2 regions of the Clostridium sp. CM039 genome follow, and region 1 is predicted to be linked to the other one. Evidence: a T-box and tRNA genes for the amino acid it is inferred to sense, from the RefSeq annotation. Region 1 holds a T-box; the other holds one or more tRNA genes.

Evidence for each region. A T-box is a leader RNA that pairs with one kind of tRNA and senses whether it is charged. The one in region 1 lies ahead of thrS (threonine--tRNA ligase), so its partner is inferred to be a tRNA-Thr.
Region 2: it has a tRNA-Thr gene. The T-box ahead of thrS (threonine--tRNA ligase) is inferred to sense a tRNA for this amino acid. The anticodon was not compared.

What each region holds. Positions count from the first base shown of each region.
Region 1 is NZ_CM143649.1:3,306,892-3,316,860, reverse strand. Features, by position in the region: gene ACWJJ2_RS15585 (sensor histidine kinase) at 1-453, opposite strand, end outside; gene ACWJJ2_RS15580 (response regulator transcription factor) at 457-1,137, opposite strand; gene ACWJJ2_RS15575 (C40 family peptidase) at 1,773-2,840, opposite strand; gene ACWJJ2_RS15570 (hypothetical protein) at 3,151-3,405, shown strand; gene ACWJJ2_RS15565 (polysaccharide deacetylase family protein) at 3,571-4,467, shown strand; T-box leader at 4,570-4,772, shown strand; gene thrS (threonine--tRNA ligase) at 4,907-6,844, shown strand; gene ACWJJ2_RS15555 (glutamine--tRNA ligase/YqeY domain fusion protein) at 6,898-8,556, opposite strand; gene ACWJJ2_RS15550 (Gfo/Idh/MocA family protein) at 8,758-9,795, opposite strand; gene ACWJJ2_RS15545 (HAD family hydrolase) at 9,913-9,969, opposite strand, start outside.
Region 2 is NZ_CM143649.1:2,988,027-2,997,995, forward strand. Features, by position in the region: gene ACWJJ2_RS13855 (replicative DNA helicase) at 1-678, shown strand, start outside; gene ACWJJ2_RS13860 (ParM/StbA family protein) at 1,024-2,079, shown strand; gene ACWJJ2_RS13865 (hypothetical protein) at 2,082-2,459, shown strand; gene ACWJJ2_RS13870 (TM2 domain-containing protein) at 2,604-2,930, shown strand; tRNA gene ACWJJ2_RS13875 (tRNA-Thr) at 2,950-3,025, shown strand; gene ACWJJ2_RS13880 (CopG family transcriptional regulator) at 3,621-3,779, opposite strand; gene ACWJJ2_RS13885 (C40 family peptidase) at 4,290-5,468, shown strand; gene ACWJJ2_RS13890 (3'-5' exoribonuclease YhaM family protein) at 5,748-6,710, shown strand; gene ACWJJ2_RS13895 (NAD(P)/FAD-dependent oxidoreductase) at 6,931-8,343, shown strand; gene ACWJJ2_RS13900 (adenylosuccinate synthase) at 8,483-9,769, shown strand.

The sequences.
Region 1 (9,969 bases):
GTATTGCCCTATTTCTATGTATCCTACAATCTTGTCCTTAGATTTTATTTCAAAGGTACTTGTAGTATAAACCCCTTCATTTTTGACGTGCATAGTGATATTAGTATTGTTAACTATGTCATTAGCGTTCATTCCCCAAACGGCTTTTTTATTTTCATCCTTAAGAGTAAGGCAGTATCTACTCATATAGGCTTCATGCATAATTTCTATTCCTGAAGTTTCTGACCACTTACCATTTTTTTTATATACTTCTTCTAAATATTTTACTATTCTAATATCCCTCTTATTTTGTATTTCGACTAAGTACCTGTTGAAGGTTCTTGATATTGTTATATTCACTAAAAGTGTAGATAAAAAAAGTGCTAATATAGAGGTGCATACCAAAATAATACTTAACCTTTTTCTTATGCTTTGCGTAAATTTTATACTTCGCATAAAGTTTATGATTCTCATAAATTAATCACCACCAAATTTATAACCAATTCTAGTTACGGTTATTACATATTTAGGATTTCTACTGTCTTCTTCTATTTTTTTACGTATATTTTTAATGTGTACATCTATCGTTCTATCAAAACCTTGAAAATCTATTCCCATTATTCTCTCAATAAGCTGCTCTCTTGTGAATACTTTTCCCCTGTTAGATGAAAGAATATGCACTATGTCAAATTCATTTGGTGTAAGAGCTATTTCTGTCCCGCGTACCTTAATTATTCTTTTGTCATAATTAATTTCTAAATCTCCATTATTATAAACTTTTGTTTCAAACTTATTTACATTAATCCTTCTAAATAAAGCATTTACTCTTGCTGTTAGTTCTCGCGGGCTGAAAGGCTTAACAAGATACTCATCTGCTCCAAGGTTTAATCCTTGTATTCTATCTTCTAATGTACCCTTTGCCGTAAGCATAAATATATGCACTTCAGAAATTTTTCTTAGCACACCGCACACCTCTTCGCCAGATATGTCCGGTAGCATTAGATCCAAAATAACTAATCTGAATTCAATTTTTTCGAAAAGTTTTATGCCTTCCAGTCCCTTTGTGGTGCAATGTACTCTATAGCCTTCTTTTTCAAGATATGCTTTTAATATTTCTGAAACCTTTTCTTCATCTTCAATAATCAATATATTATCCATGTTTAATTACCCCTTCTTTAATCCTAATAGTTGATAGTTACACATTTTTATATTATAAAAGCTAAAAGGTTGTTAACCGTCCCCACTTATTTCTTGAATAAAAAGACAAATGATTGTTAACTGTCCCTACTTGTTTAAATTAAATTCCGATCATTATTATATTCCCCTAAGGTTTAGCATAATCGATATATACAGGAATTGATAACATGAAAGTGAAATTCTGCAAGAAAAATCAATTGTCTAATGCTGTTATTACTATGATAACCGAAACTCATCCTAATATAAAGATATCCAAATAAAATGCGCTTAAAAATACCATAAATTCAATATTCATCCTATTTCAAAGGTTAATAAAGAGCTATTAGTAATCATGGATACTAAGATTTGTAATATGATAAAGTAAATTATAATCATAGAAAAAATTTATCAAAAACTTATGTAGTTGTTATGAAGATTATCAATTTGGAATTATTTTGTGAAAATAAACTCCTCGTAAAACTTTAAAAACGATTAACAATTATAACTAATAATTGTTAACCGTCCCCACTATGTTGTATGGTAAACATAAAATTCTCTTTCGTTTGCACGTCACAAAGGAGAAATTTTATGCTTTACTATTTTTAATTATGTACTTTCTATTTCACTCGTCTAGCTGATATAAAATCTGATCTTGTCATAGCTGAAACTTTAACCACATCTCCTGTACTAGGAGCATGTATATATGTATTATTCCCTACATATATACCTACATGATGGGGATTACCAACGCTTCCAAACAACACCAAATCTCCGGATTGAAGGCTATTTCTAGACACTTGTACGCCATCCTTTATCTGATCAAAGGTTGTCCTTCCTATGGATACTCCAAAATGTGCATATACATATTGCGTAAATCCTGAGCAATCAAATCCCGCTGGCGATGAACCGCCCCATAAATATGGTGTGCCAAGAAAGTTAGAGGCATAGGCTATTACAGCATTACTTGATGGAGTAACTGCGCCTCTTGAAGGTGTAAATTTAGGTGATGCTTCATTTGCTTTTGTTATGTTTTTAGTTGCTAATATTTGTGGATTGCTTGTCCCTACTGGAAGAAGTTTTTCCTTGCTATTTCGCTCAGCCAGTAATTTGTTTTGTGATTCTTTAGTTGCGATCATCTTATTTAACTTCTGCTTATTTTCTACTTGTAGACTCAATAATACCTTCTTTGTCTTGTTTAAATTTTGCTGTTTTTCATTTAATTCTTTTCTGGTATCTTCAAACTCATCCATTACTTTTTTATCATACTCTATAACGGTTTTTATATTTTCTACTCTTGATACAAAATCACCGAAACTCTCTGAATCAAGTATTATGCTCGCATACCCATTAAACCCGTTTATGTACATGGTTCTCATCCTACTATTAAATACCTTCTGTTCTTTTTCAGCCTCTTTTTCGACCTGATTAATCTCCACTGCGGCACTTTCAATTGCCTTTTCAGTTTTAGATATTTTATCTTTATTCTCTTCTGTTTTAGCCATGTTTTGTTGAATTTCATTATCAAATTCTTCTATTTTCATTTCGATTTTTTCTCTTTGTCCTTCAATTTTAGATAATGAGTCATTCTTCTGCACCTCTGCATTTGGTCCAACAGCTAATACAGTTACGTTTGAATTAAAAATTAATATCATCATAACTGCAAGATTTCTTAATGCATTCTTCATTAGTACATCCCCTTCATTTGTTTAGAATTTATAACTTCCTAAGAAATATACCACAGTTTTATGTATTTGTTATGAAAATTGTCCATTTTTATGCAATTGGGAAACATTACATAAAATAAACTTCTCGTGAAACCTGACAAAACGGTTAACAATTATATTAATAATTGTTAACCGTCCCCCACTTTGTCTGCAAAAACATTACCTTATTTATTAAAAAAACCCATTATTTATTAATGCAGAAGTTGAGTTATAACACATTGCAGTGTATAATATTGTCGATTGGTAAGTTTTACAAGGAAGGAGAGTAAGAATGAAAAAGAAAAATATTATTTCCATAATGCTTGTTAGTGCCCTATTTTTAAATTCAATATTTTTTTATTTCTTTAATAACAGTAAAATAAATGCTAATAAACTCAAAATTGAATCTTTAAGAATCGAATTTGATTCTCTAAAAGGTGAAAATCAGACTTTAACAAAGACAAATTATCAATTGATTGAAACAGCTTCTAGCGTTTCAGAAAAAGTTAATAGGTTTAAATCATCTCCTTCGGAGCTGAAGTATTAACGACCTCAGAAGGAGCTTTATACTTCCACTGAAGTTCTCTGTGTGTTCGGGGGATGTAACTCCCACTTATAGAAGTTGGAGACTTCCTTCTGAAATGTCGTTAAACCTATTACAAATTGATATAGATAATATATGTACATGAATATAAAAAAGGAAGGTATTACTATGAGAATTTCAATCATAGAAAAAAAGCACTCATTAAAATTCCTAATAGTAAAAATTTCTATTTTTACTTTATGCATTACTTCGTTTTTAGGAGTCGCAGTTAGCCAAGTAACCGTAGTTTCAAGTGAACATCAACATAGTTTATTGTCGCATCAAATAGCTCAGATTCATGAGGACAATAAGAAGTTAAAATCACAAAATAAGATCCTCGAAAGTACTATCAAAAAGGATGAAGTCTTATATAAATCCAAATTAGATAATACTAAAATAGCTTATTTAACCTTCGATGACGGGGTATCTAGCAACACTTTACAAATTTTAAAAGTCCTAAAAAAATATAATATTAAGGCTACTTTTTTTGTAAATGGTCACCCTGAATCAAGATTTTTGTATAAACAAATTTCTGACGATGGGCACACTTTAGCTAATCACACTTACAGTCATGATTATAATAGTATTTATGCATCGCCAGATAATTTTAAAAAAGACGTAAAAAAATTAGATTCGTTCCTTACTGAAATTACAGGTAAAAAGCCTAGTCATATTTTAAGATATCCTGGTGGCTCTAATAATACTATTAGTCACAGTTACGGTGGCATGGAAATAATGAGCACTGTAATTAGTGAAATGAATAAGGATGGTTATAAATACTTTGATTGGAATGTTGATTCTAGTGATGCTTCCGCTTTTTGTCAGCACAAACATAAGATTATAGAATCAGTTTTAACTCAATCTAGTCGGACTAAACACGCCATTATATTAATGCATGATTTAAATCCAAAAACCACAACAGTTGAAGCCTTACCTGAAATTATTGAGGGTCTTACAAATCAAGGTTTCATCTTTGATGTACTCTCTGAAAATACTTATCCACCACAATTTAAAGTAGTAAAATAGAAAATCTTACCTACTATTTATTTTGTTGAAAACGCCTAAATAACTTTATTTGCTACCTTGACATCTTTAGTGCAAGTGCTATAATTAATATAAATATAATAATTTAATTCTACGAAGAGAAAAGTAAGCCATGGCACATTTACAGAGAAAGGATACCTTAGCTGGAAGTATTCTTAAATGAAATTGGCTGAAGACTGCCTCTGAGTGACTTCAATAAAGTCCGGTAATTCCGTTATAATTATTAAGTGGTTTATTTTATAAACAATTTGGGTGGAACCGCGGGAAATTATAATCTCGTCCCAATTCTATAATTAGAATTGGGACGGGTTTTTTTTGTTTTATAAAAATATAGGTTTAAAGAATTGTGCATAATATTTATGCTAGTGTTATTTCTCAAATATGACTTAACCCTATAAGATAAAAGAAAGGAGCAATACATATGATAAACATTAAATTAAAAGATGGTTCAATTAAAACTTATGAATCTGAAATGACTGTAATTGAAATTGCGAAAGATATTAGTGAGGGCCTTGCACGAGTTGCTTGTGCTGGAATGGTTAATGATGAAATCGTAGATTTACGTTATAAAATCACTAAGGACTGCGATGTTAGTATATTAACCTTTGATAGCGAAGAAGGTAAAAAAGCCTTTAGGCATAGTGCTACTCATATTTTAGCTCAAGCAGTAAAGAGATTGTTCCCTAGTACAAAACTTGCCATCGGACCTGCTATAGATGGGGGTTTCTACTATGATTTTGATAAACAAGATTCTTTCTCAGCAGATGAAATTAAACAAATCGAAGTAGAAATGAAAAAGATTGTTAAAGAAGATCTTCCAATAGAAAGATTCGAGCTTGAAAGAGATGAAGCTATTGCTTTTATGGAAGAAAGAGATGAAAATTTCAAAGTTCAATTAATTGAAGACCTACCAGTTGACGCAAAATTATCATTCTACAAACATGGCGAATTTACAGATCTTTGTGCGGGACCACATTTAATGTCTACAAAGTATGTAAAGGCATTTAAACTTACTCAAGTTGCAGGAGCTTACTGGAGAGGTAACGAGAAAAACAAGATGCTTAGCCGTATATACGGAACTGCCTTCACTAAAAAATCCGATTTAGATGCTCATATAGAGAAGATGGAAGATGCTAAAAAAAGAGACCATAACAAGCTTGGCCGTGAACTAAAATTCTTTACAACATCAGATGTTATAGGTCAAGGTTTGCCTCTACTTATGCCTAATGGCGCAAGGGTAATCCAATTATTACAACGTTTTGTTGAAGATGAGGAAGAAAAAAGAGGTTATGTTTTAACTAAGACTCCTCTTATGGCTAAGAGCGATTTATATAAAATGTCTGGTCACTGGGATCATTATAAAGATGGAATGTTTGTCCTTGGTGATGAATCTAAAAATGAGGAAGTCATGGCACTTCGCCCAATGACATGCCCATTCCAATTTACAATTTATAATGCAGATCAAAAGAGTTATCGTGACCTTCCAATTAGATATGGGGAGACTTCAACTTTATTTAGAAATGAATCTTCCGGTGAAATGCATGGTCTTATGAGAGTACGTCAGTTCACTATTTCAGAGGGTCATTTAGTTGTTACCCCTGAGCAATTAGAAGAAGAATTTAAAGATGTTATAAATTTAATTAACTATGTAATGAAAACACTTGGAATCGAAAATGATATTACTTACAGATTCTCTAAATGGGATCCAAAAAATAAAGATAAGTATATTAACAACCCTGAGGCTTGGGCAGAAACTGAATCGAAGATGAAAGATATACTAGATCACTTAGGAATAAATTATAAAACAGCTATTGGTGAAGCTGCTTTCTACGGTCCTAAGCTTGACCTTCAATTCAAAAATGTTCATGGTAAAGAAGATACTATAATTACAGTGCAAATTGACTTCGCACTGCCAGATAGATTTGACATGACTTATATTGATAAAGATGGAGTTAAAAAGCGTCCATATGTTATCCATAGAACTTCTATTGGTTGCTATGAGCGAACACTTGCAATGCTTATAGAAAAATATGCTGGTGCCTTCCCAACTTGGCTTGCACCACTACAAGTTAAGGTATTACCTATTTCTGAAAAATATCATGATTATGCAGAAAAGGTAGTTGCAAAGCTTAAGGAATCAAGAATCAGATCCTCTGCAGACTTTAGAGCAGAAAAAATTGGCTACAAGATTCGTGAAGCTCGTAATGAAAGAGCCCCTTTCCTATTAATAGTTGGTGAAAAAGAGGCAGAACTAAATGAAGTCTCTGTTAGAAGCCGCAAAAATGGTGATGAAGGTGCAACTTCTTTAGACTCATTTATTTCAAGAATTAAAGAAGAAATAGAAACTAAACTATTATAATTAAAAAAAGCAAGTACAGGATAAAATCTTGTACTTGCTTTTTTTATTAACTTTTATTTATTAATTTTAAATGAACTTTTTAAAGATGCTATTCTGTTAAACACTATTTTATCATCGGTTGTGTATCTAGAATCTACATTAAAATATCCATGTCTGAAGAATTGAAATTTATCTTGTGGTTTTGAATTCTTCATATTTGGTTCTATAAACCCTTGTAATATTTCTATAGAATCCGGATTTATTTGATCTATGAAAGTTTTTCCTTCTTCTTGCTTCTCATCTAAAATTAAAGGCTCATATAACCTAAATTCTGCAGGCACTGCATTTACTACATCTACAAAGTGAATTGTTCCTTTAACTTTTCTCCCTGTAAATCCACTACCACTCTTAGTCTCTGGGTCATAAGTACAATGAATTTCACATATATTTCCGTCAGCATCTTTAATCATTTCATTACATTTTATAAAGTATGCTCCCTTAAGCCTTACTTCGTTACCTATGAACAATCTAAAGTATTTCTTAGGTGGATTTTCCATGAAATCTTCTCGTTCTATATATATTTCTCTTGAGAATGAGACTTGGCGAGTTCCCATTTCTGGATTTTCTTGATTATTCTCAATTTCAAGCATTTCCACTTGAGCTTCTGGGTAATTTGTAATAACTACTTTTAATGGTCTTAAAACTGCCATAGTTCTAAGCGCCTTTGGACTTAAATCTTCTCTTATAAAGTGCTCTAGCATTTGTCCATCTACAGTGCTGTTACCTTTTGCAACGCCAATTTCTCTGCAAAAATTGCGTATAGCTTCTGGTGTGTAGCCACGACGCCTTAGTCCTGCTATAGTTGGCATACGTGGGTCATCCCAAGCATCTACAATTCCTTCGTCTACTAATTGCTTAAGATTTCTTTTACTCATTACTGTATTTGTTATATTTAATCTTGCGAACTCTATTTGTCTTGGCTTACTTTCCATTTCGCATTGATTTACTACCCAATCATATAATGGACGATGGTCTTCAAATTCTAAAGTACAAATCGAATGTGTAATACCCTCAATTGCATCTTCTATTGGATGCGCATAATCATACATAGGATAAATACACCATTTATCTCCTGTATTATGATGCACCGCATGAGATATACGATAAATTATTGGATCTCTCATGTTTATATTAGGAGAACTCATATTAATTTTAGCTCTTAGAACCTTAGATCCATCAACGAATTCACCTTTTCTCATACGGTCAAATAGATCTAGGTTCTCTTCCACAGTTCTATTTTTGTATGGACTTTCTTTACCTGGCTCTCTTAAAGTACCTCTGTACTCTTTCATTTCCTCAGCTGTAAGATCGCACACATAAGCCATATTCTTTTTTATTAATAATACAGCACGTTTATACATTTCATCAAAATAGTTTGATGCAAAAAATAAATCATCCCACTTGAATCCAAGCCATTTTACATCTTCTTCTATAGATTTAACGTACTCTTTGTCTTCTTTTGCTGGGTTAGTATCATCAAAACGTAAGTTTGTCTTACCTTTAAATTCATCTGCTAATTCAAAATTTAAAATAATTGACTTTGCATGCCCAATATGCAAATATCCGTTTGGCTCTGGTGGAAAACGAGTAATTATTTTTTTGTGTTTTCCGCTTTCTATATCTTCCTTAACAATATTTCTTATAAAATTTGATGAAGTCGTTTTATTTTCCATATTTGACACCTTCCTTTTAATCTAGCATACTTTATGCTAATCATATCTTGTATGCTTATCATACCTTGTATACCTCACATACCTTGTAAGTCTTACCTATATGCTAATAAATATATCACAAAAACAGTTTTTTTTCTACGTAGCGCGGTATTAAATGTTATGCTTTTTAAGTATCCCGTTTTGTTTATAGTGGTTTAATGCCTATCTCCCATACACCTTATCAATTATTCTCTGGCATTTTAATGCATCTGAGAAATCGCCATCAATGCCATCGCTGCAATTATTATAAATTTTATTAGCAAAATTTATAAGTGAAGCTGTATGACAATTTTGGAAAAATCCTAGGGAGTTCCTTTTGTCAGCATAATATTTTAATAGACTATCTCCTGATGCTACATTTTTAATTTCTGTTGAGCTACTTTCATATCTATATATTTCAATTTCATAAGGATTATTAAAATTAATTTTTATACTACCTTTGCTACCATAAACTACGAAATCATCTGTTTGTTCTCTTTCAGTAAATACTCTTGAAACCTCTAGACTTCCGAAAGTTCCATCTTTTAATGTAAAATCACAATTTGCAATTTCATCAACCTCTGCTCTTTCCTTAAAATAAATCCTAGTCTTCGCTTCTACTTCTTCTATATCTCCCATAGTAAATTGTATCATGTCAATTAAATGAACACCTAAATCCAGTAGTGCTCCTCCGCCAGAATTTTTCCCAGTTCTCCAAGTGCCCTTTTTCTTTTCATTTAAATAACTGTCATGATAAGTTCTAACTTTAAAATCTATAATCTTCCCTATGGTCTCTTTTTCAAGTTCTCTTTTTAATAGAGAGAGAGCGGGCATAAATCTATAAACTAAGGCTACAGAATTTATTATATTATTTTTCTTAACAAGTCTCTCCATTTCCATAGCATCAAAAATATTCGTTGCTAGAGGCTTTTCACAGTAAATAGCTTTTCCATACGCAGCTGCTTTTTTTACAATATCAAAATGTGAATCATTCGGGGTACATATATCTATAAAATGAACTTGTTCATCCTTAAGGACCTCTTCAATGTCCGTAACATTTCTCACACAACTTATGGGTATGTTTGTAGGCTTTCTAGTTACAATATGTGTTAAATTTAACTCATAAGGGAGTGAAAACCTTACGTTAGCGTCGTAAACTGCTAATAAGTGAGTTTTTGCTATACCACCATATCCTATTATCGCAAAGTTTATTTTTTTCATAGATTTATACCCCGCTTTCATTTTATGTAAGCTCTACGTTTGTCTTTTCTACAATTTCCTCTGCAAACATAGTATCTCCACCTTACTATATATAATGTATACATAATGTAGCTCATATTATTTTTGATAGAACTTGTCTATCCCAAGATAGAACTGATCAATTATCACATAATC
Region 2 (9,969 bases), 320 kb from region 1:
CTAAATTTAGCAGAGTATGCAGCTCTTAGGCAAGGGAAAAGTGTAGCTGTATTCTCCCTGGAAATGTCTAAGGAACAACTTTCTTATAAACTGCTTTGTTCAGAAGCAAATGTTGACATGTCAAAGCTCAGACATGGTGATTTGGAAGATAGGGACTGGGAAAACATAGCGAAAGCATCCGGACCGCTTGCTGCTGCTAAAATATTCATTGATGATACAGCAGGAACTTCTGTTATGGATATGCGTTCAAAATGTAGAAAATTAAAAATGGAGCATGGCATAGATCTGATAGTTATAGATTATCTTCAACTTATGACTGGTAGCAATACAGAAAGCAGACAGCAAGAAGTATCAGAAATATCAAGATCTATTAAAGCTCTTGCAAAGGAGATGCAGTGCCCTGTTATAGCATTATCACAGCTATCACGTGCTCCAGAGCAAAGAACTGACCATAGGCCTATGTTATCTGATCTTAGAGAGTCAGGGTCTATTGAGCAGGATGCTGACCTTGTTATGTTCTTATACAGAGATGAGTATTATAATGAGGAAACGGAAGATAAAAATGTAGCAGAGCTTATAATAGCAAAACAAAGAAATGGTCCTATAGGCACAGTAAAACTTGCATGGATAGGCCAATTCAGTAAATTTGCAAGACTTGATGTAATTCATAGAGAGTAAGAATACACTAAAGTAGATTTATCTATTAATCTAGATAAATTATGATAGGATAACAAAATTTATAAAATTTTGTTATCCTATTTTTATTTATGTATATATAGTGTGGGAGACGTTGATATGAATAGTGAGCTATTAAGGACATTTCTTTAATGTAGATATATATATGTTTACATTTGTAGATATATAAATATATATATCTATATATTTACAAGTATGTAGATAAACATCTATAAATAGGTTAATAAATATATTTATAAATATTTCATTACAAAAGAAGGATATTAATACATAATATAGAATATATACCGATAAGGAACAATTAGAAAAATTTAGGAGGGAAAATAAATGAACTTAACAGAGATATCAAAAAAATATCCTATATTAAAGAAAGCGTTAGAATCTGTACTAACTGTTGACATAGGAAATACATTTACAAAAACAAGTACCAATGTAACTTTTGCTAGTAGGGTGTCTGCCGTAAGCAAGCATGGTTCTAGGGCTACTGGAATAAGTAACATCACTTGGAATGGAAAGTTATACACCGTAGGTAATAAAGAAGGCAAGCTTAACATGGAATCTAACAAATACATGTCCGATCATTATAAGTTAAACCTGCTTAACGCTATTGCACTAAGTTTTAAGGGGGAAACTAAAATAAAGGTAAGACTCGCTGTGGGACTTCCCGCAGAATATTATATAGACCATAGTATTCCACTTAAAAATGAAATAAAGAAGATGGAAAAACAATCTATAACAATAAATAATATAACATATGATATAGAAATAATAGATGTACAAGTATTTAAACAAGGAGGTACATTAAGTGCTGAAACCATGGAAACATTTACTTATCCAATGTTATTACTTGACTTTGGTGGTGGTACTTTAGATGTATCTCATTGGAAATATGAGAAAGATGAATTTGGTAACAAGGTGCTTGGGATGACTAAGGCTAGTAGTTTTGCACAACATGGGTTTGAGCCAACAATAGAAGCATTACTCACTAAGTTCAACTCTGCTGACGGATCTGATGGTAATTATGATATATCAGATGCTATCGAATATTTAGAAGATGACGAACTACCTTTTGGGGAAGCAAATGTATTAAAAGACATTAAAGATTTAGTATTAAAACCATATGTGGAGAAAGCAATAAGTTCAATTAATAGCTCTTTTAAACCAAATACTTGTAAAGATATAAGAATAATAGGTGGACCTGCAAAGTTACTACTAGAATATTTACAAACAGAGTTCATAAAAACTGAGCCAAAGCTCATAGATAATAAAAACCCTCAATGTGCAAATTCTATACTGTTCGCTGAAAGATATAAAGAATTGCTAGTACTTGAATACTTAGATGGAAATAAAGAAGTTGCTGCAACTACAGTAGCAGGTCAATAATTATGGGAGCACTCCGTAAAACTGTATCATCAAATCTAGGAGAGGAAACAGATAAAGACTTAATTAATTATGTGAGCAATATGGAGAAGAAAGGTATTAATAATTCTAAACTTATAAAGCAGGCTCTGAGATTTTACAGGGACTACGGCAACAAAGTTAAGAAGCTAGATACAGTAGATATTGCAAATATTTTAGATAACCCTGAAGTTAAAAATTATATAGGTAATATAGTTGGAGAGCTTTTTAAAGGTGCTATGCCAAATTCAATTCCACAAATTAACGATGAAGTTATTGTCAAAAAATCAAATGAGAGGGATATAGATTCTGTTGAAAGTGAGTATATGAAAAAACTTAATTGTGTGAAAGATATGTCGTTATAGCTTGGAGTGGCGTTTTCGTCACTCCTTTTTACTTTAAGAATCATAATTATTTTAAAAACACTTAGCCCATACATATAGTAAAATGATACCATATATGATAAAATGTAAGAAAGGCATTCAAAATAAGCTAAAAAGGGTGATCTAATGTTCTGTCCTAGTTGTGGATCTCAAAACGAAGATAGCTCTAATTTTTGTAAAATATGTGGGATTAATTTATTAATTCAACCTAATACGACTGGTGAACGGATTATTAGTGAAAAAAACTGGTTAGTTGCTTTATTGCTGTGTATTTTTGTTGGGGCATTTGGTATTCATAGATTTTATGTAGGTAAAATAGGTACGGGAATTTTAATGATTTTAACCTTTGGTGGTTTTGGAATATGGGTGTTAGTTGATATTATTTTGATTGCTACTAATTCATTTAAAGATATAAATGGGTTGCAACTAAATAAAAACATGTATAGGTATTAGTTTAAATTGTTTTGTATATGCTGAAATAGCTCAGTTGGTAGAGTAACGCACTCGTAACGCGTAGGTCGAGGGTTCGATCCCCTTTTTCAGCTCCAAGTTTGTAATATGGAAACAAATATTTTTTAGCACTGGCATAACTGCTGGTGCTTTTTTGTACGTTCAGCAGAGCAAAAGTAGACAGACGGTGAGTTATAAAGTGGCATAGTATGAATAGAAATATAGTAAAACGTAGCTTGGGGGTAGAGAAATCTATCTCCAGGCTTTTATATTTAACGGATTGATTAATATTACATATATTGGGTAATAATACTGATAGACAGAACAAATAAGAGGAAACAATCGTGTTTTATTAGCACTAGAAGTGTAATTATATATAAGGTGAGGTTGAATATAAATGAAAAAGATAAAAGTGAAAGTTGGAGTAGATAAAAGTAAATTAATAAAAGGTAACAAACGAATTGTTGCTTGTGGCAAGAACTTTTAACGATATTTCAGAAGAAAATTCTCATATTCCCATAAATGGGAGTTGATTACCATGACAAAGAGAAAACTTCAGCGGGAGTATAAATTTACTTCTGAAGTCGTTAATGCAGCTCCTTCGGAGCTGTTGAAGCACCGAGGATTATAATTTAAAAGGATAGTAAAAAAGTAGTTGAGAGTTATATCTTAACTACTTTTTTAGTGTAGCATTTATTTCAGAATACTTTCAAGGAGGAGTCTTATTCCTTCACTTTTATTTATATTACTTGCCTTGCAAAAACTTTTTAGGGCATTTGATAGTTCTTCACTTATTCTCACATGAATCAATTCACTTTTAGAATTTTCAATTTTCTTTCTTCCTCTGGGCATAATTATCACCTCGCAAGATTCGTGTTACATAAAATAAGCTCATAGATGCTAAATAGAATGTTGTAACACAATAATAATTATAATACATTTTAACAAATATTACCACGTAATTGAATTGAGAAATATAAAGATTATTTGTATAATTATATCCTCGTTTTATTTGATTTAATAAGTGGAATACAGGTAAAAGTCATGAAAATCAGTGGTTTTTTATAAATTATATGTATATAAAAAATTATTACTTTCTGTTACAATGGTATTGTACAAAAAAAAGGAAAAATTTGTGACATTGGTATTAGTCTTAAATTAAAGGGGAAGATTGATGTAAAAATATGAATAGTACTAGTTATAATAAGTAGACAAGCTAAATTCTCAAAATATTTCCTGGAAAATATTGCAGAGACTAAAAATGCAAGTAAAACTCTAGGAGAAAAAAATAAAACATTTACATTAGAAATAATTTACATATTTCGATAATTCATATTCATTTAAAATATAGGAGGTAAGCATATGAAAAAAAGAGTAGCTTTTATAGCAATGTTATTAACTATGGCGGGTTCACATGTTGTGTTCGCTGATAATGGAACGGTGACTGCAAGTTCATTATATGTCAGGCAAAAATCATCAATTTCATCATCAATTATATCTTCTCTTGCGAGAAATGCGAAGGTAGAGACACTTGGTAAAGAAGGGGAATTCTATAAAATAAATTATAAAGGACAAACTGGATATGTACATAGCTCATATATAAAAATATCGGCAAATACGTCTGGTTCTACGAGTACAACAAATGGAGCGGGGACGTCAGGAACAGTAACAACAGATTATTTAAATGTAAGAACAGGATTCGGGATAAATTATTCTGTTGCTAATGTTATTACACGCGGAACTAAAGTGACAATGTATGAAAAATCAAATGGTTTTTGTAAGATAAATTATGGTGGCAAAACAGGTTATGTAAGTGAGCAATATGTGAAAGCTACAACAGCACAGGATTCAAACACAGATAGTACAAGCAGTGTGATTACTGGAATTGGTAATATTACAGCATCAAGTTTAAATGTAAGAAAAACGGCGTCTATGGGTAATAATATCATGGGCACAATAAAAATAAATGCAAAAGTGGATTTGTATGGAACACAAAATGATTTTTATAAAATCAAGTATAATGGACAATGGGGATATATAGCTAAAACATACGTAAGCCTAGGTAATGACACTCCAAGTAGAGGTGATGTCATAGAAAATGACTCAAATGGACAACAAGGTACTGCAACAAAAAACATAGAGAGTTTAATCTCGCAGTTAAACACGTTTTTAGGAATGCCATACTTATGGGGTGGTACAACACCAGCGAAGTTTAATTCTAATGGCAAATATGTAAGTGGGGGTTTTGATTGTTCAGGTCTTATACAATATGCTTATAAAAACATAGGTATAAATTTACCTAGAACGACTATGGACCAAATAAATATAGGTACCTCAGTTAATATAAATAGTCTCCAAAAAGGTGATTTAGTATTCTTTAGGACAAATCCAGCATCGCCTTCCCAAGCATCTCACGGGGGAATATATATTGGTAATAATAAATTTATACAATCTCCCAAAACTGGTGATGTTGTAAAAATATCTGAATTAACTGGATATTATAAAAGTAATTTTATAATAGGAAAAAGAGTAGTAAAATAAGTATATTTAATATAAACCAGGAATAATTAATATAAAAAATGAATGTATGATTTTTATTAAATCATACATTCATTTTTTATATCCAATTTATAATAATTAAAAAAGAATTAAAAATATTTCTTAACTTAAGGATTTCTAAATTTTACAAACAATATTGATGTATAATTAAAAGGTATATTAAAGTTATGTAATTTAATTGATTGACATAGAGATATTAAGCACTTGTATCGGCATAATGTATTAGATATAATAAGTTTATTACAATATAAGGAGATAAATATGGAAATGAAGAAGATAAGTGGAATGAAGAAAGGTGATAGGATTGAAGGTTTTTATGTTATAAAATCTGTAGATAGCAAGGTTTCCAACAACAGTAACACAAATAAATATTTGGATTTTAATTTAGGGGATGCCACCGGTGATATAAATGCAAAACTTTGGGAATGGAATGAAAAATTAGAAAATACATTTAAACAAAGCATCTTAGTGAAAATTAAGGGCACGGTAAATGAGTGGAGAGGAAAGCTTCAATTAAAAGTTGAAGCGATAAGACTAACTGAGGAAAAAGATGGAGTAAGCATTTGTGATTATGTTGCAGTGGCACCGTATTCACCAGAAAAAATGTATGATGATATTTTAAATTATTTATCTAAAATCAAAAATATAGATATTCAAAATATAGTTACCAATATTTTAGGGCATAATGAGGAAAAGCTAATGCATTATCCAGCTGCTAAGTCTAACCATCACTCTATAAGATCAGGTCTGTTATATCACACAACCACCATGCTTAAGGCAGGAGAAAAATTAAGCGAAATTTACACCTTTCTAAATACGGATTTGCTATATGCAGGTATAATACTTCATGATATTGGCAAAATATATGAAATGAATGCTAGTGAACTTGGAATTGTAAGCGAGTATTCAGTAGAGGGTCAACTTTTAGGTCATATAGTTCAAGGAATTAAAATGATAGAAACGGCGAGTCTTGAGGTTAAAGCAGATACTGAAGTATCTATGTTGTTACAGCATATGGTGCTAGCTCATCATTATGAAGCAGAATATGGGAGCCCTAAAAAACCTATGATACCAGAAGCGGAAATGCTACATCATTTAGATATAATGGATGCAAGAATGTATGATATGAATAAGGCTTTAGGGGATACAAAGGAAGGCAAATTTTCAGAAAGAATAAGGTCTCTAGATAATATAAATGTTTATAAAAGTTTTGTTAATAAATAGTCTTAAGGAAAATTATTTAACAGAAAAATACAGTTATTCAATATGGGTAAGTGTATTTTTTATTTTAGATAAACAATGTATATACGAACTATTACTTAAAATAATTTATTAATATTCGCACTTTATATTGACTGGTTTATACTGCTCTGATATCATTAAGTAGTATGGTAACCATTAATAGTTTTTATTTCCTACAGAGTAATACAAGGAGGAATATGAAATGAAAAATTTTTATGATGTAGTTATTGTAGGAGCTGGACCAGCGGGCATATTTACGGCACTAGAAATTTCTAATAAAAAACCCGAACTTAGTGTACTTATAGTTGATAAGGGAAGAAATATAGAAAAAAGAAAATGTCCAGCTAGAGACACAGGAAAGTGTGTTAAATGTAATCCTTGTGGGATAACGTTTGGTTGGGCAGGTGCTGGAGCTTTTTCAGATGGTAAGCTTTCTCTAAGCCCTGAGGTGGGGGGAAGACTTCTTGAATATTTTTCTGAAGACGATTCAAAAAAATTAATAAAGTATTGCGATGATATATATATAAAATTTGGAGCAAATGAGAAGGTATATGGGATTAATAGTGACAAAGTTGACGAAGTTAAATATGAAGCAAGTAAGCACAATATTCGTCTTGTTGAATGTCCAGTAAGGCATTTAGGAACAGAACTTGCCTATGAAGTTTTAAAATCTATGTACCATCATTTAGTTGATAATACAAATACAGAATTTATAGAACTTAGTGAAGTGGAAGAAATATTAATAGAAGATAATAAGGCTACTGGAGTATTATTAAAGAATAAAGATGGTGTGTTTAAGGTTAATGCAAAGTATGTTGTAGCGGCGCCGGGTAGAGGTGGAGCGGAATGGGCTTCAAATGAAGCTAAAAAACATAATATTAAGGTTACTAATAATGCAGTAGATATTGGAGTAAGAGTTGAGGTACCTAATTCTGTTATGGATCATCTAACAAAGGACTTATATGAAGCAAAATTAGTATATTATTCTGATACATTTGATAACAAGGTTAGGACCTTTTGCATGAACCCGGGGGGAGTAGTGTCAGCGGAATATTATGATGGCAACACGATTGCAGTTGTAAATGGTCATAGTTACTCCGACCAAAAGCTTAGAACAACTAATACAAATTTTGCGATGCTTGTATCTACTACTTTCACTGAGCCATTTAATCAACCTATAGGTTATGGAAAATATATAGCTCAGCTAGGTAATATGTTAACTGGTGGAGGGATAATGGTTCAAAGACTCGGGGATTTACTAAAAGGAAGAAGAACAGATTATGACAGATTAGGTAAATCAACTACGACGCCTACTTTAAAATCAGCAGTACCAGGTGACTTAAGCTTTGTATTACCACAAAGGCACTTAACGTCTATTGTGGAAGCGTTAAAGGCTTTTGACAAGATAGCACCAGGTTTATATAGCAAAAACACATTGCTATATGGAGTTGAGGTGAAGTTTTATTCTAGTAAGATTAGTACAGATGATAAGTTTGAAACATCTGTTAGAAATTTATATACAATAGGGGATGGAGCGGGAATAACTAGAGGTCTAATGCAAGCATCTACAACAGGAGTTGTAGTAGCAAGAGACATAGCTCAGAAAGAAGACTAAGAATTTAATCTAAATAATTGGTTATATGAATATTAAAAGTGTATAATTCAACATGAAGTAAACATAGAAGACAATAAAAGTTCTTAACGGTAGTAGTTAAGAAATTTTATTGTGAACTGAAAGAAAGCGAGGAATTTATATGTCAGCATTTATAGTTTTAGGAGCCCAATGGGGAGATGAAGGTAAAGGTAAGATGACAGATTATCTTGCTGAGGGAGCTAACGTAGTAGTCAGGTTCCAAGGTGGAAACAATGCAGGTCATACAGTAGTTGTAGGAGAAAAGGAATATAAACTTCACTTAATACCATCAGGAATATTATATAAAGATAAATTGAATGTAATAGGTAATGGCGTGGTTGTAGACCCAGAAGCGTTATTTACAGAAATTGACTACTTAGAAGCACTAGGCGAAAAAATAACTCCAGAAAGATTAATAATTAGTGATAGATCACAGGTTATAATGCCATATCATAAAGAGTTAGATAATTTATATGAAATAGCTAGAGGTAAAAATGACATCGGAACTACAAAAAAAGGTATAGGACCTTGTTACACTGACAAGTTTGAAAGAAGTGGAATCAGAGTTTGTGACTTAATGAAAAAAGATGTTTTTAAAGAGAAGCTTAAAATTAGTTTATCAATGAAAAATGATATAATAACAAAAGTTTTGGGTGGAAAAGCTTTAGATTTTGATAAAATATATACGGAGTACCTAGAGTATGCAGAAAGAATGAGACCTTTTGTAAAAGATATATCAGTTAAAGTTTACGATTCAATAAAGTCTGGAAAAAATGTTTTATTTGAAGGAGCACAAGGAACGTTGCTTGATATAGATTATGGTTCATATCCTTTTGTAACCTCATCAAACACTATTGCAGGTGGAGTTTGTGTTGGGGCAGGAATAGGACCTACTATGATAACAAATGCTGTAGGAGTAGCGAAAGCTTATACTACAAGAGTAGGAAAAGGACCATTCCCAACAGAGCTTGATGATGAAGTAGGAGACTGGATTCGCGAAAAAGGTTTTGAATTTGGAGTAACAACAGGTAGAGCAAGAAGATGTGGATGGCTTGACCTTGTTATATTAAAAACTGCAGCAAGAGTTTCGGGACTTACTAGCTTTGCTGTAACTAAAATAGATACCTTAGCAGGACTTGAAAAAATTAAAATTTGTGTAGGATATAAATTTGAAGGTAGTGTTATAGATTATTTCCCAGCAAGTTTAGAGGATTTAGCTAAATGCGTGCCAGTATATGAAGAGTTTGATGGTTGGGATGAAAAGATAGCTGATGCAAGAAGCTATGAAGAACTTCCTGAAAATGCAAAAATATACTTAAAGAAAATTGAAGAATTTACAGGAGTTAAAGTTTCCATAGTTTCAGTAGGACCGAAAAGAGATCAAACAATGGTGTTAACTGAAATATAGCATATAGACATGCATATTATACAAAAGATATTTTTTTAATATGTATGGTTTTTATATTATAGGGAATTATAATTATTGTAGGAAATATATATTAAGGTATACAAGTGCATACTATAGATTAAAAAAGTGCGTACTAGTAAAATTTAAGCATATAAAATATAATGAGAATTAGGGTTAAATTAACATAAAGTGAGGTATAT